DNA from 2 places in the Cupriavidus sp. C2SS-8b genome. Region 1 is predicted to be linked to the other one. Evidence: riboswitches for the same ligand, from Rfam matches in the RefSeq annotation. Region 1 holds a riboswitch; the other holds the start of a gene.
What was found. Region 1 has a riboswitch for glycine ahead of gcvT (glycine cleavage system aminomethyltransferase GcvT). Riboswitches for the same ligand answer to the same signal wherever they lie in the genome.

Region 1 (5,293 bases):
CACGTCGGCGCCCCATTCGCCCGGCGCGGCGATCAGCGTCAGCGCCAGCAAGTCGGCGGCCGCCACCACCAGGCCGCCGGCGGCGTGCACGGCGTCGGCAATGGCGCGGTAGTCGTTGACGTCACCGTTGACGCCCGGGTACTGCAGCAGCACGCCGAATGCGTGGGACGAAGCTGCGTCGGCAGCCGGGCCGACCTTGACTTCGATGCCCAGCGGCCTGGCGCGCGTGCGTACCACTTCCAGCGTCTGCGGCAGGACGTCGTCGGCCACGTAGAAGGTGTTCGACGCGTGCTTGTTCACGCGCTGCAGCAGCGTCATGGCTTCGGCCGCGGCCGTGCCTTCGTCCAGCATCGACGCGTTGGCGATATCGAGGCCGGTCAGGTCGGTGACCATCTGCTGGAAGTTCAGCATGGCCTCCAGGCGGCCTTGCGAGATCTCGGGCTGGTAGGGCGTGTACGCGGTGTACCAGGCCGGGTTCTCGAAGATATTGCGCAGGACCACGGCCGGGGTCAGCGTGTTGTAGTAGCCCTGGCCGATAAAGCTCTTCAGGACCTTGTTCTTGCCTGCCAGCTTGCGCAGCTTCGCCAGTGCGGCTTCCTCGGCCAGCGGTTCGGTGAATTCGCCCATCGGCATGCCGTCGCGGCGGCGGATGGCTTGGGGAATCACGGCGTCGATCAGCGCGGCGCGGCTGTCGTAGCCGAGCACCTTGAGCATGTGCTGCTGTTCGGGCGTGTCGGGGCCGATATGGCGGGAGGCGAAGGCGTCGCGCGCCTCCAGTGCGGCCAGCGTGGGCCGGTTACCTTGGGCGGCGGTCATGGGAAGCGGGGCGTTCATGGCAAGAACCTCGTTGGGGGCGCGGTGGCAGGTGGTCAGCCATGCCGCCGCGCGTCAATACAGTGGCCGGCCGCTACTGGATGCAGGGCCGGCGGGCGCGGCGTCAGGCGCCGACGCTGGCCTTGTAGGCGTCGGCCGACATCAGGCCGTTGACGTCGTCGCTGTTGGCCGGCTTGATTTTGAACAGCCACGCGTCGAAGGCGTCGGCGTTCACGCTTTCCGGCGCGGCCGTGGCGGCCTCGTTGACGGCGATGATTTCGCCGGCCACCGGGGCGTAGATGTCGGAAGCGGCCTTCACCGATTCCACCACGGCGAGCGCGTCGCCGGCGCCGACCGACTTGCCCACTTCAGGCAGTTCCAGGAAGACGATATCGCCCAGCGCGTCCTGCGCATGGTCGGTGATGCCGATGGTCAGGGTGCCGTCGGCTTCGACGCGCACCCACTCGTGCGACTCGGTGTATTTCAGGTCAGCGGGGAAATTCATGAGGGTTCTCCGGATTCAGATTTGTTCTTGGTTCAGGCGCCTGCCATCGGTCGATGGGGCAGGCGCGATGGGCGACCGTTGTGGTGGGCCGGGGCGTTGCCGCCTCAGCTCACGAGTGCCTTGCCATTACGCACAAACGGCAGTTTAACCACAGTCGCCGCGAGTTTGCGGTCGCGGATCTCCACCTGCACGGTGTCGCCCACCGCCACGCCCATCGGCAGGCGTGCGAAAGCGATCGACTGCGACAGGGACGGGCTGAAGGTGCCGCTGGTGATTTCGCCATCACCGGCAGCGGTGATGACCTTCTGGTGCGCGCGCAGCACGCCGCCCTTGTCACGCAGGATCAGGCCGAGGAACTGCTGGCGCTGGCCGGCGGCGGCGAGCGCCGCCTTGCCGGTGAAATCTCGCTCGCTCAGCAGATCCACGGTCCACGCCAGGCCTGCGTCGAGCGGCGAGGTGTGGATATCCATGTCCTGGCCGTACAGGTTCATGCCGGCTTCCAGGCGCAGGGTGTCGCGCGCGCCGAGTCCGGCGGGGCGCACGCCGGCCGCGTCGAGCTTTTCCCATACGGCGGCAACGTTTTCGGCGGGCACCACGAGTTCAAAACCGTCTTCACCGGTGTAGCCGGTGCGCGCGACCATGATCTCGCCGATGGCAGGGTCCTGGACCACGATGGCGTTGAAGGGCTTGAGGGCGTCGGACGGCTGGGTGGACGGGAAAGCGCTCCACACCTTGGCGCGGGCATTGGGGCCTTGCACGGCGACGATGGCGAACGGCAGCGTGCCGGCGGGTGCTACGTCGTCACGGCGCGGGGTGATGGTCACGCCGCTGCCGGTTGCGTCATTGCGCGCGCGGATCCATTCGATATCGCCGAGCGCGGTGCTGGCGTTGACCACGAGGCGGAAGCGGTCCTCGGCGAAAAAATAGACGATCAGGTCATCGATCACGCCGCCTTTCTCGTCGAGCATGCAGGAGTACAGCGCCTTGCCGGCCGTCTGCAGCTTGTCGACGTTGTTGGCCAGCAGGCCGCGCAGGAAGGTGCGGGTGTTCGGACCGGCGAGGTCGACGACGCACATATGCGACACGTCGAACATGCCCGCGTCGGTGCGCACGGCGTGGTGTTCCTCGATCTGGGAGCCGTAGTTGACCGGCATGTCCCAGCCGCCGAAGTCGACCATGCGGGCGCCGAGGGCGCGGTGGATGGCGTTGAGGGGCGTGGCCTGGAGCGTCATGGGAATCCTCGGGGGCAATCTCGGTTTCGAAAACGAAAAAAGGGTCATCCGCCGCAACGCTTGCTTCGCTCGAATAGCGTCGCAATCCGCTGCGGCGGATGACCCCTCTGTCCTCGATACCTGAGAGATTACGAGGTGGCCCCGCTTAGCAGGTCCGACCCTCGCGCGCCCCTTCGGTGGACACGCTCGCCATGGCTGGCGGGTGCCGCTCTCCAGAGTGCGGCATGCATCGTGTGCATGTTGCATGCCGATCCGAACGGTCCATGGTGCCTGAGAGTTTTCGGGTGATACCCCTTCGGCGGCGCAATGCAATGCGCGCTCTCCCGGTCGGATGCGCGCAATGTACGGGAGGGTCCTGCCTTTGTCAACGCGGCAGGCCCGCCCGTTATCGCCTCAAGCGATTGCCGTCAGCGCCGGTTAGCGGTGATGGTGGTTGTCGTCCGTCACGACGTTACCGACCACGCCGCCGAGTGCTGCGCCGCCGAGCGTACCGACCGCACTACCGTTGGTGAGCACGGCACCCCCTACGCCACCGGCCGCGGCGCCGATGGCGGTATTACGTTGCTTAGGCGTCATATCGGAACAGCCGCCCGCCAGGGCAGCTACCGCAACGCCGACCAGTGTCGCCTTGCCAAGGGCTCGTAGAGTTCTCATGATTGGCTCCGGAAGTGACTTCAATGGGCTCGGGGCAGATCGGAATCCATCCCGCCATACTGATTAGAAGCCGCGATATGCCGCAGGTTTTGGGACTTACCAAGCGTTACTTCCGTAACATCCGCGGCAAGAAAATAGCGACTTCCGCTGACAGAACGCCCGCTGACGGGCGTGTTAACATGGCGCGGCTTCGCGCCGGCCCCCGGCATGCTGCGGCATGTTGCGTACCAGGCGCCTCCGCCGCCCCCCCCCGACGCACCTCCAGCCAGACATCCCACGCATGACCCACGGCCTGAACGCTGCCCAATCCGAAGCCGTCCGCTATCTGGACGGGCCCTGCCTTGTCCTTGCCGGCGCGGGTTCGGGCAAGACCCGCGTGATCACGCAGAAGATCGCGCACCTGATCGAAGACAAGGGCTTCGAGCCGCGCCATATCGCCGCCGTCACGTTTACGAACAAGGCGGCCAAGGAGATGCAGGAGCGCATCGGCAAGCTGATGGAGGGCAAGACCTCGCGCGAGGGCAAGCGCTTGCCGCTCAAGCAGCTCACGGTGTGCACGTTCCACTCGCTCGGCGTGCAGATCCTGCGCCTGGAGGCCGAGCATGTGGGCCTGAAGCCGCAGTTCTCGATCATGGATTCGGACGATTGCTTCGGCCTGATCCAGGAGCAGCTCGGCACCACCGACAAGAAGCTGATCCGTGGCGTGCAGAGCACCATCTCGCTGTGGAAGAACGGCATGGTTGACCCGGAAGCCGCCATCGCGCAGGCCGCCAACGCCGACGAGCACCAGGCGGCGCTGGTCTACCGCAATTACGTGGCTACGCTGAACGCCTATCAGGCGGTGGATTTCGACGACCTGATCCGCCTGCCCGCCGAACTCTTCGCGCGCAATGAGACAGTGCAGCTCAAGTGGCAGAACCGCCTGCGCTATTTCCTGGTCGATGAATACCAGGACACCAACGCGTGCCAGTACCAGCTGCTCAAGCTGCTGGCGGGCGGCTCGCACCTGCGCGCGCCGGCGTTCACGGCGGTGGGCGACGACGACCAGGCCATCTACGGCTGGCGCGGCGCCACGCTGGACAACCTGCGCCTGCTGCAGACCGATTTCCCGGACCTCAAGGTCGTCAAGCTCGAGCAGAACTACCGCTCCACGGTGCGCATCCTGGAGGCGGCCAACGCGGTCATCGCCAACAACCCGAAGCTGTTCGACAAGAAGCTGTGGAGCGAGCACGGCATGGGCGACCCGATCGCGATCTATCCGATGAACGACGAGGAGCACGAGGCCGAGTCCGTGGTGTTCCGCCTGTCCGCCCACAAGTTCGAACGCCGCGCGCAGTTCCGCGACTACGCCATCCTGTACCGCGGCAACCACCAGGCGCGGCTGTTCGAGCAGATCCTGCGGCGCGAACGCATTCCGTATGTGCTGTCGGGCGGGCAGAGTTTCTTCGACAAGGCCGAGATCAAGGACATCTGTGCGTACCTGCGGCTGATCGCCAACCCGGACGATGATCCCGCCTTCATCCGCGCCATCACCACGCCGCGCCGCGGCATCGGCAACACCACGCTTGAGGTGCTGGGCACGTTCGCCGGCCAGGCCAAGGTGTCGCTGTTCGAGGCGGCCATGATGGGTGGCATCGAAGCGAAGCTGCAGCCCCGCCAGCTCGAGCCGCTGCGCGTGTTCTGCGAATCGATGGTGCGCCTGGCCGATCGCGCGACCAAGGATCCGGCCAGCGTGGTGCTGGACGACATGATGGAAGGCATCCACTACGAGGCCTACCTGTATGACGCGTTCGATGAGCGCCAGGCCCAGTCGCGCTGGACCAATACGCTGGAGTTCCTCGAATGGCTCAAGCGCAAGGGCACGCGGCCCGAGCCGGCGGGCGAGGGCGAAGCCACCGGCTTCGACAATGCGGATGGCTTCGGCAGTGAAGGCAAGAACCTGCTTGAACTGACCCAGACCGTGGCGCTGATGAGCATGCTGGAAGGGCGCGAGGAAGACCCCGACGCAGTGCGGCTTTCGACGCTGCATGCCTCGAAAGGCCTGGAGTATCCGCACGTATTCCTGGTCGGCGTGGAAGAGGGCATCCTG
Region 2 (5,293 bases), on a different replicon from region 1:
GCAGGCTGGCGATCACGTCGATCCGGCGACGGTTGTCTTCCCTCTCCCATTTATGGGAGAGGGGCGGGGGAGAGGGGCGGGACTGGAAATCGCAGCACTATTTGGGGTGATTTTCGGACCGCATACGTGATGGCCACAGCAGTTTTCACTGTCGGGAAATTGCTGCACGGTGGTAAAGTGTTGCCCCGTTGATACATTCATCGCAGTTCCGCAATGTATTAACAATTGCGTTGGTCGGGGTTGCTCCACGGATCGCGCAATTCTTACGGCACGCAAGCCGGGCACGCATCCGGCGCGGCCGCTCTTTCCAGCACAGCAGAGACATCCCGTGAATTCTCCCTCCCTCGACGCATTCCTGGCCGGCGTAGCCCGGCGCGACCCCGGCCAACCCGAATTCCTGCAGGCCGTCAAAGAAGTCATGGTGACGCTTTGGCCGTTTGTCGAGCGTCATCCGCGCTATGCCGACCAGGCGCTGCTCGAGCGCCTGGTCGAACCCGAGCGCGTGATCCAGTTCCGCGTGGCGTGGACCGACGACCAGAACCGCGTGCAGGTCAACCGCGCGTTCCGCGTGCAGCACAGCTCGGCCATCGGCCCGTTCAAGGGCGGCATGCGCTTTCACCCGACGGTAAACCTGTCGGTGCTGAAGTTCCTCGGCTTCGAGCAGACCTTCAAGAACGCGCTGACCACGCTGCCGATGGGCGGTGGCAAGGGCGGTTCCGACTTCGACCCGAAGGGCAAGTCGGATGCCGAGGTGATGCGCTTCTGCCAGGCTCTGGTGACCGAGCTGTTCCGCCACCTGGGGCCGGACACCGACATCCCTGCTGGCGACATCGGCGTGGGCGCGCGCGAAGTTGGCTTCATGGCCGGCATGATGAAGAAGTTATCGAACCAGTCCGCCTGCGTGTTCACGGGCAAGGGCCTGGCGTACGGCGGCAGCCTGATGCGTCCGGAAGCCACCGGCTATGGCACGGTGTACTTCGCGCAGGAAATGCTCCACCGCCGCGGCATGGGGTTCGACGGCCTGCGTGTGCTGATTTCCGGTTCGGGCAATGTTGCGCAGTACGGCGCCGAAAAGGCCATCGAACTGGGTGCGAAGGTGCTGACGCTGTCGGACTCCGGCGGCGTGCTGCATTACCCGCAGGGCATGACCACCGAGCAGTTGGCCGAAGTCATGGCGTTCAAGAACGAAGAGCGTGGCCGCTTGTCCGATTTCGCCGCGCGCCACAATATGAAGTTCGAGGCTGGCCGCACGCCGTGGCACGTGCCTGCCGATGTGGCGCTGCCATGCGCGACGCAGAACGAACTCGACGGCAACGACGCTGAAACGCTGCTCGGCAATGGCGTGATCTGCGTGGCGGAAGGCGCCAACATGCCTTCCACGCTGGAGGCCGTGGATCGCTTCGTCGACGCGAAGATCCTCTATGCACCGGGCAAGGCCAGCAACGCCGGCGGCGTGGCCACATCGGGTCTGGAAATGTCGCAGAACGCCATGCGGCTGTCGTGGCACCACGCCGAGGTCGATGAGAAGCTGCACGCGATCATGAAGGATATCCACCAGAACTGTATTCATCATGGCCAGAAGGACGGAGGCTATGTGAACTACGTGGAAGGCGCGAATATCGCGGGGTTTGTGAAGGTGGCGGATGCGATGCTGGCGCAAGGGGTGATTTGAAGCTTGGCGTTCCCCGGCGCTTTCCTTACGGCGTGGCCGGCGGAGTTCTTTGGTTATGACCGGGTGGTACGCTCTTGGCGGGCGCGGCTGTTTCGCCGGCGTAGCCGGCGAGTCACTTTCTGTCCGAGCGACAGAAAGTAACCAAAGAACGCGTTTACTTGCCCTAACGGGCGAATATTGATCGTAGTGTGCGAAGAATTTCGTACGGGTATTCGCTTCAGAGACTGCCCGGCTGCCTGCCGCGTGGAGCGCGACCGTATGCAGGCTCTCCGGCAATGATTGAACCAGCCCCGAACCTGTCCGTGGCCCGACACTGCCCGCGATATCGCATCATCGCCTTCGGCTGCTGCGCAGCTCACTAACTAGTCGGCAGCCATCACAAAAATCCAATGTGGGGGATAACCCGACTCACCACCCCCCAAGCCTTCAAGTTATCATCGCCCATCGACAGGCCCACGCCTGTCAAAAACAAGCGGCTCCGGACACCCTCCGGCGTCGTGCGACATCGCAGGAGAGACCGGCTCGCCGCCTGGCGGGTCCGGCGCCGACGGAGCAACCGCCCCGGAAACTCTCAGGCACCGAGGACTGTGGCGTCGCAAGTACAGATCTGGAGAGAGGCGCTACGGCGCCCACCGAAGGGGACGGCATGGTCATCGGCCATGTCCAAGCTCTCAGGTACCACGGACAGATGGGGCAGGGGACCGGCAACGGTCAATTTCATCCTTGCTTCGGACAATCTGTCATGTCTCACATGCTCGTTATCGGCGCCGGCATTACCGGCGTCACGACCGCCTATACCCTCGCGAAACAAGGCTATCGCGTCACCGTGCTGGACCGTCACCACTATCCGGCAATGGAAACCTCGTTCGCCAACGGCGGGCAGCTTTCCGCCTGCAACGCGGAGGTCTGGAACAACGCCGGCACGCTGCTCAAGGGCTTCAAATGGATGATGCGGCGCGACGCGCCGCTGCTGCTCAATCCGCGTCCGTCGTGGCACAAGTATTCGTGGCTCGGTGAATTCGTCGGCAACCTCCGCAACTACCGCGCCAATACCATCGCGACCACGCGCCTGGCCATCGCCGCGCGCCAGCACCTGTTCGACATGGCCGAGCGCGAGCAGATCGATTTCAATCTGGAGCGCCGCGGCATCCTGCACTTCTATCACGACCGCCCCAGCTTCGAGGCCGCGGGCCGCACCAACCAGATGCTGGTGCAAGGCGGCCTGGAGCGCTACGCCGTCACGCCGGAAGAGATCCGCTCGATCGAGCCGACGCTGCAAGGCCATTACTACGGCGGCTACTTCACGCCGTCCGATTCCACTGGCGACATCCACAAGTTTACGCGCGGCCTGGCGCGCGCATGCGAACGGCTTGGCGTGACGTTCCTGCAGGGCGTCGACGTGAAGGCCGTGGACCTGCGCCCGGACGGCGTGACGATGCGCCTGGGCGCATCGGAAGCCGCCATCGCTTCGGGGCAGGATGGCGGCGAACGCGAGATCAAGGGAACCGCCGCGGTGGTCTGCGCCGGCGTAGGCAGCCGCCATATCGCGGCGATGCTGGGCGACCGGATCAACGTCTATCCGGTCAAGGGCTATTCGATCACCGTGCATCTCGATGACGCGCGCAGCGTGGAGAACGCGCCGTACGTGAGCCTGCTCGACGAGAGCGCCAAGATCGTGACCAGCCGGCTGGGCGCGGACCGTTTCCGCGTGGCCGGCACCGCGGAATTCAACGGTGAGAACCGCGATATCCGGGCGGACCGCATCGCACCGCTGGTGTCATGGGTGCGGCGCAATTTCGATATCGAGACTTCGCGTGCGGTGCCATGGGCGGGCCTGCGGCCGATGATGCCCGACATGATGCCGCGGGTCGCGCGCGGCCGCGCCACGCGCGTGTTCTACAACACGGGACACGGACACCTGGGCTGGACGCTCTCTGCCGCCACGGCCGCGATGATCAGTCACACCATCGCCGCAAGCCATCCGGTTCACTGAGTTCGCTCAGTCCTCCGCCGCCCCGGCCGGCGCCATGCGCCCGGCCGCGCGGTGCGCCACCAGCTTCTTGTAGAACGCCGCGCGGCTGATGCCGATGGCCGCAGCCGCGCGCCCTTTTGCCTGGAAAGTGGCCGGAAAGAGGATTATGTTCCACTTTCTCCCGGGCATACTCCGTGCACTGCCATCCCGTTCCTGACGTGCGAACTTGCACCCTGCGGCCTGTCACAGATGTAATTGGTGGAGCGCTTTCGGGCGCACGGGCCTATATTTCCCCAGACCAGGAACAAACCTCGCGGAGTCTTCATGTCCTTTGTGATCGTCGTTGCTGCGCTTGCCTTCCTGATGCTTGCCGCGTATCGCGGCTACAGCGTCATCCTGTTTGCCCCGCTGGCCGCGCTTGGCGCCGTGCTGCTGACCGAGCCGTCGGCCGTGGCGCCGGCCTTTACCGGCATCTTCATGGAGAAGATGGTCGGTTTCGTGAAGCTGTACTTCCCCGTGTTCCTGCTCGGCGCCGTGTTTGGCAAGGTAATCGAGCTGTCCGGCTACTCGCGCTCGATCGTCGCGGCCGCCATCCGCTACATCGGCAGCTCGCGCGCGAATGCGGTCATCGTCGCCGTCTGCGCGCTGCTGACCTATGGCGGCGTGTCGCTGTTCGTGGTGGTGTTCGCGGTCTACCCGTTCGCGGCCGAGCTGTACCGGCAGAGCAATATCCCGAAGCGGCTGATGCCGGGCGCAATCGCGCTGGGCGCGTTCTCGTTCACGATGGATTCGCTGCCCGGTACGCCGCAGATCCAGAACATCATCCCGACCACCTTCTTCAAGACCACCGCCTGGGCGGCGCCGGTGCTGGGCGTGGCCGGCGCGCTGTTCATCATCGTCGTCGGCTTGAGCTACCTCGAATGGCGCCGCCGCGCCGCGATGGCGAAGGGCGAGGGCTATGGCACGTCGCTGCTGAACGAGCCCGATCCGGTGGAGACGGCACAACTGCCCAACCCGCTGCTGGCGCTGGCGCCGCTGGTGCTGGTGGGCGTGGCCAACTTCGTACTGACGCGCATGATCCCGCAGTGGTATGGCGCCACCAGTTCGCTGGAGCTGCCGGGGCTGGCCAAGCCCGTGAGCATCACGACCGCCTCCGTGGTCGCGATCTGGGCCGTGGAAGGCGCGCTGCTGCTGGGCATCCTGCTGGTGGTGGTAACCGCGTTCGGCACCGTGCGCCAGCGCTTCGCCGAAGGCAGCAAGACCGCCGTGGGCGGGGCGCTGCTGGCGGCCATGAATACGGCATCGGAATACGGCTTCGGTGGCGTGATTGCTGCGCTGCCGGGCTTCCTGGTGGTGGGCGACGCGTTGCGCGCGATTCCGAACCCGCTGGTCAACGCGGCGGTGTCGGTGAGCGCGCTGGCCGGCATCACCGGGTCGGCATCGGGCGGCATGAGCATTGCGCTGGCAGCCATGGGCGACACGTTCATCCAGGGCGCACAGGCAGCGGGCATTCCGCTGGAAGTGCTGCACCGCGTGGTGTCGATGGCCAGCGGCGGCATGGATACGTTGCCGCACAACGGCGCGGTGATCACGCTGCTGGCCGTGACCGGCCTCACGCACCGCGAGTCCTACCGCGACATCTTCGCCGT

Region 2: another riboswitch for glycine. It lies ahead of ACIGJB_RS24735 (D-amino acid dehydrogenase); the one in region 1 lies ahead of gcvT (glycine cleavage system aminomethyltransferase GcvT).

What each region holds. Positions count from the first base shown of each region.
Region 1 is NZ_CP172716.1:3,490,902-3,496,194, reverse strand. It holds gene gcvP (aminomethyl-transferring glycine dehydrogenase) at 1-834, opposite strand, end outside; gene gcvH (glycine cleavage system protein GcvH) at 938-1,318, opposite strand; gene gcvT (glycine cleavage system aminomethyltransferase GcvT) at 1,423-2,550, opposite strand; glycine riboswitch at 2,648-2,776, opposite strand; glycine riboswitch at 2,798-2,886, opposite strand; gene ACIGJB_RS16295 (glycine zipper 2TM domain-containing protein) at 2,968-3,204, opposite strand; gene ACIGJB_RS16290 (UvrD-helicase domain-containing protein) at 3,485-5,293, shown strand, end outside.
Region 2 is NZ_CP172717.1:1,703,257-1,708,549, reverse strand. It holds gene gdhA (NADP-specific glutamate dehydrogenase) at 329-1,672, shown strand; glycine riboswitch at 2,171-2,270, shown strand; gene ACIGJB_RS24735 (D-amino acid dehydrogenase) at 2,415-3,665, shown strand; gene ACIGJB_RS24730 (hypothetical protein) at 3,672-3,833, opposite strand; gene ACIGJB_RS24725 (GntP family permease) at 3,969-5,293, shown strand, end outside.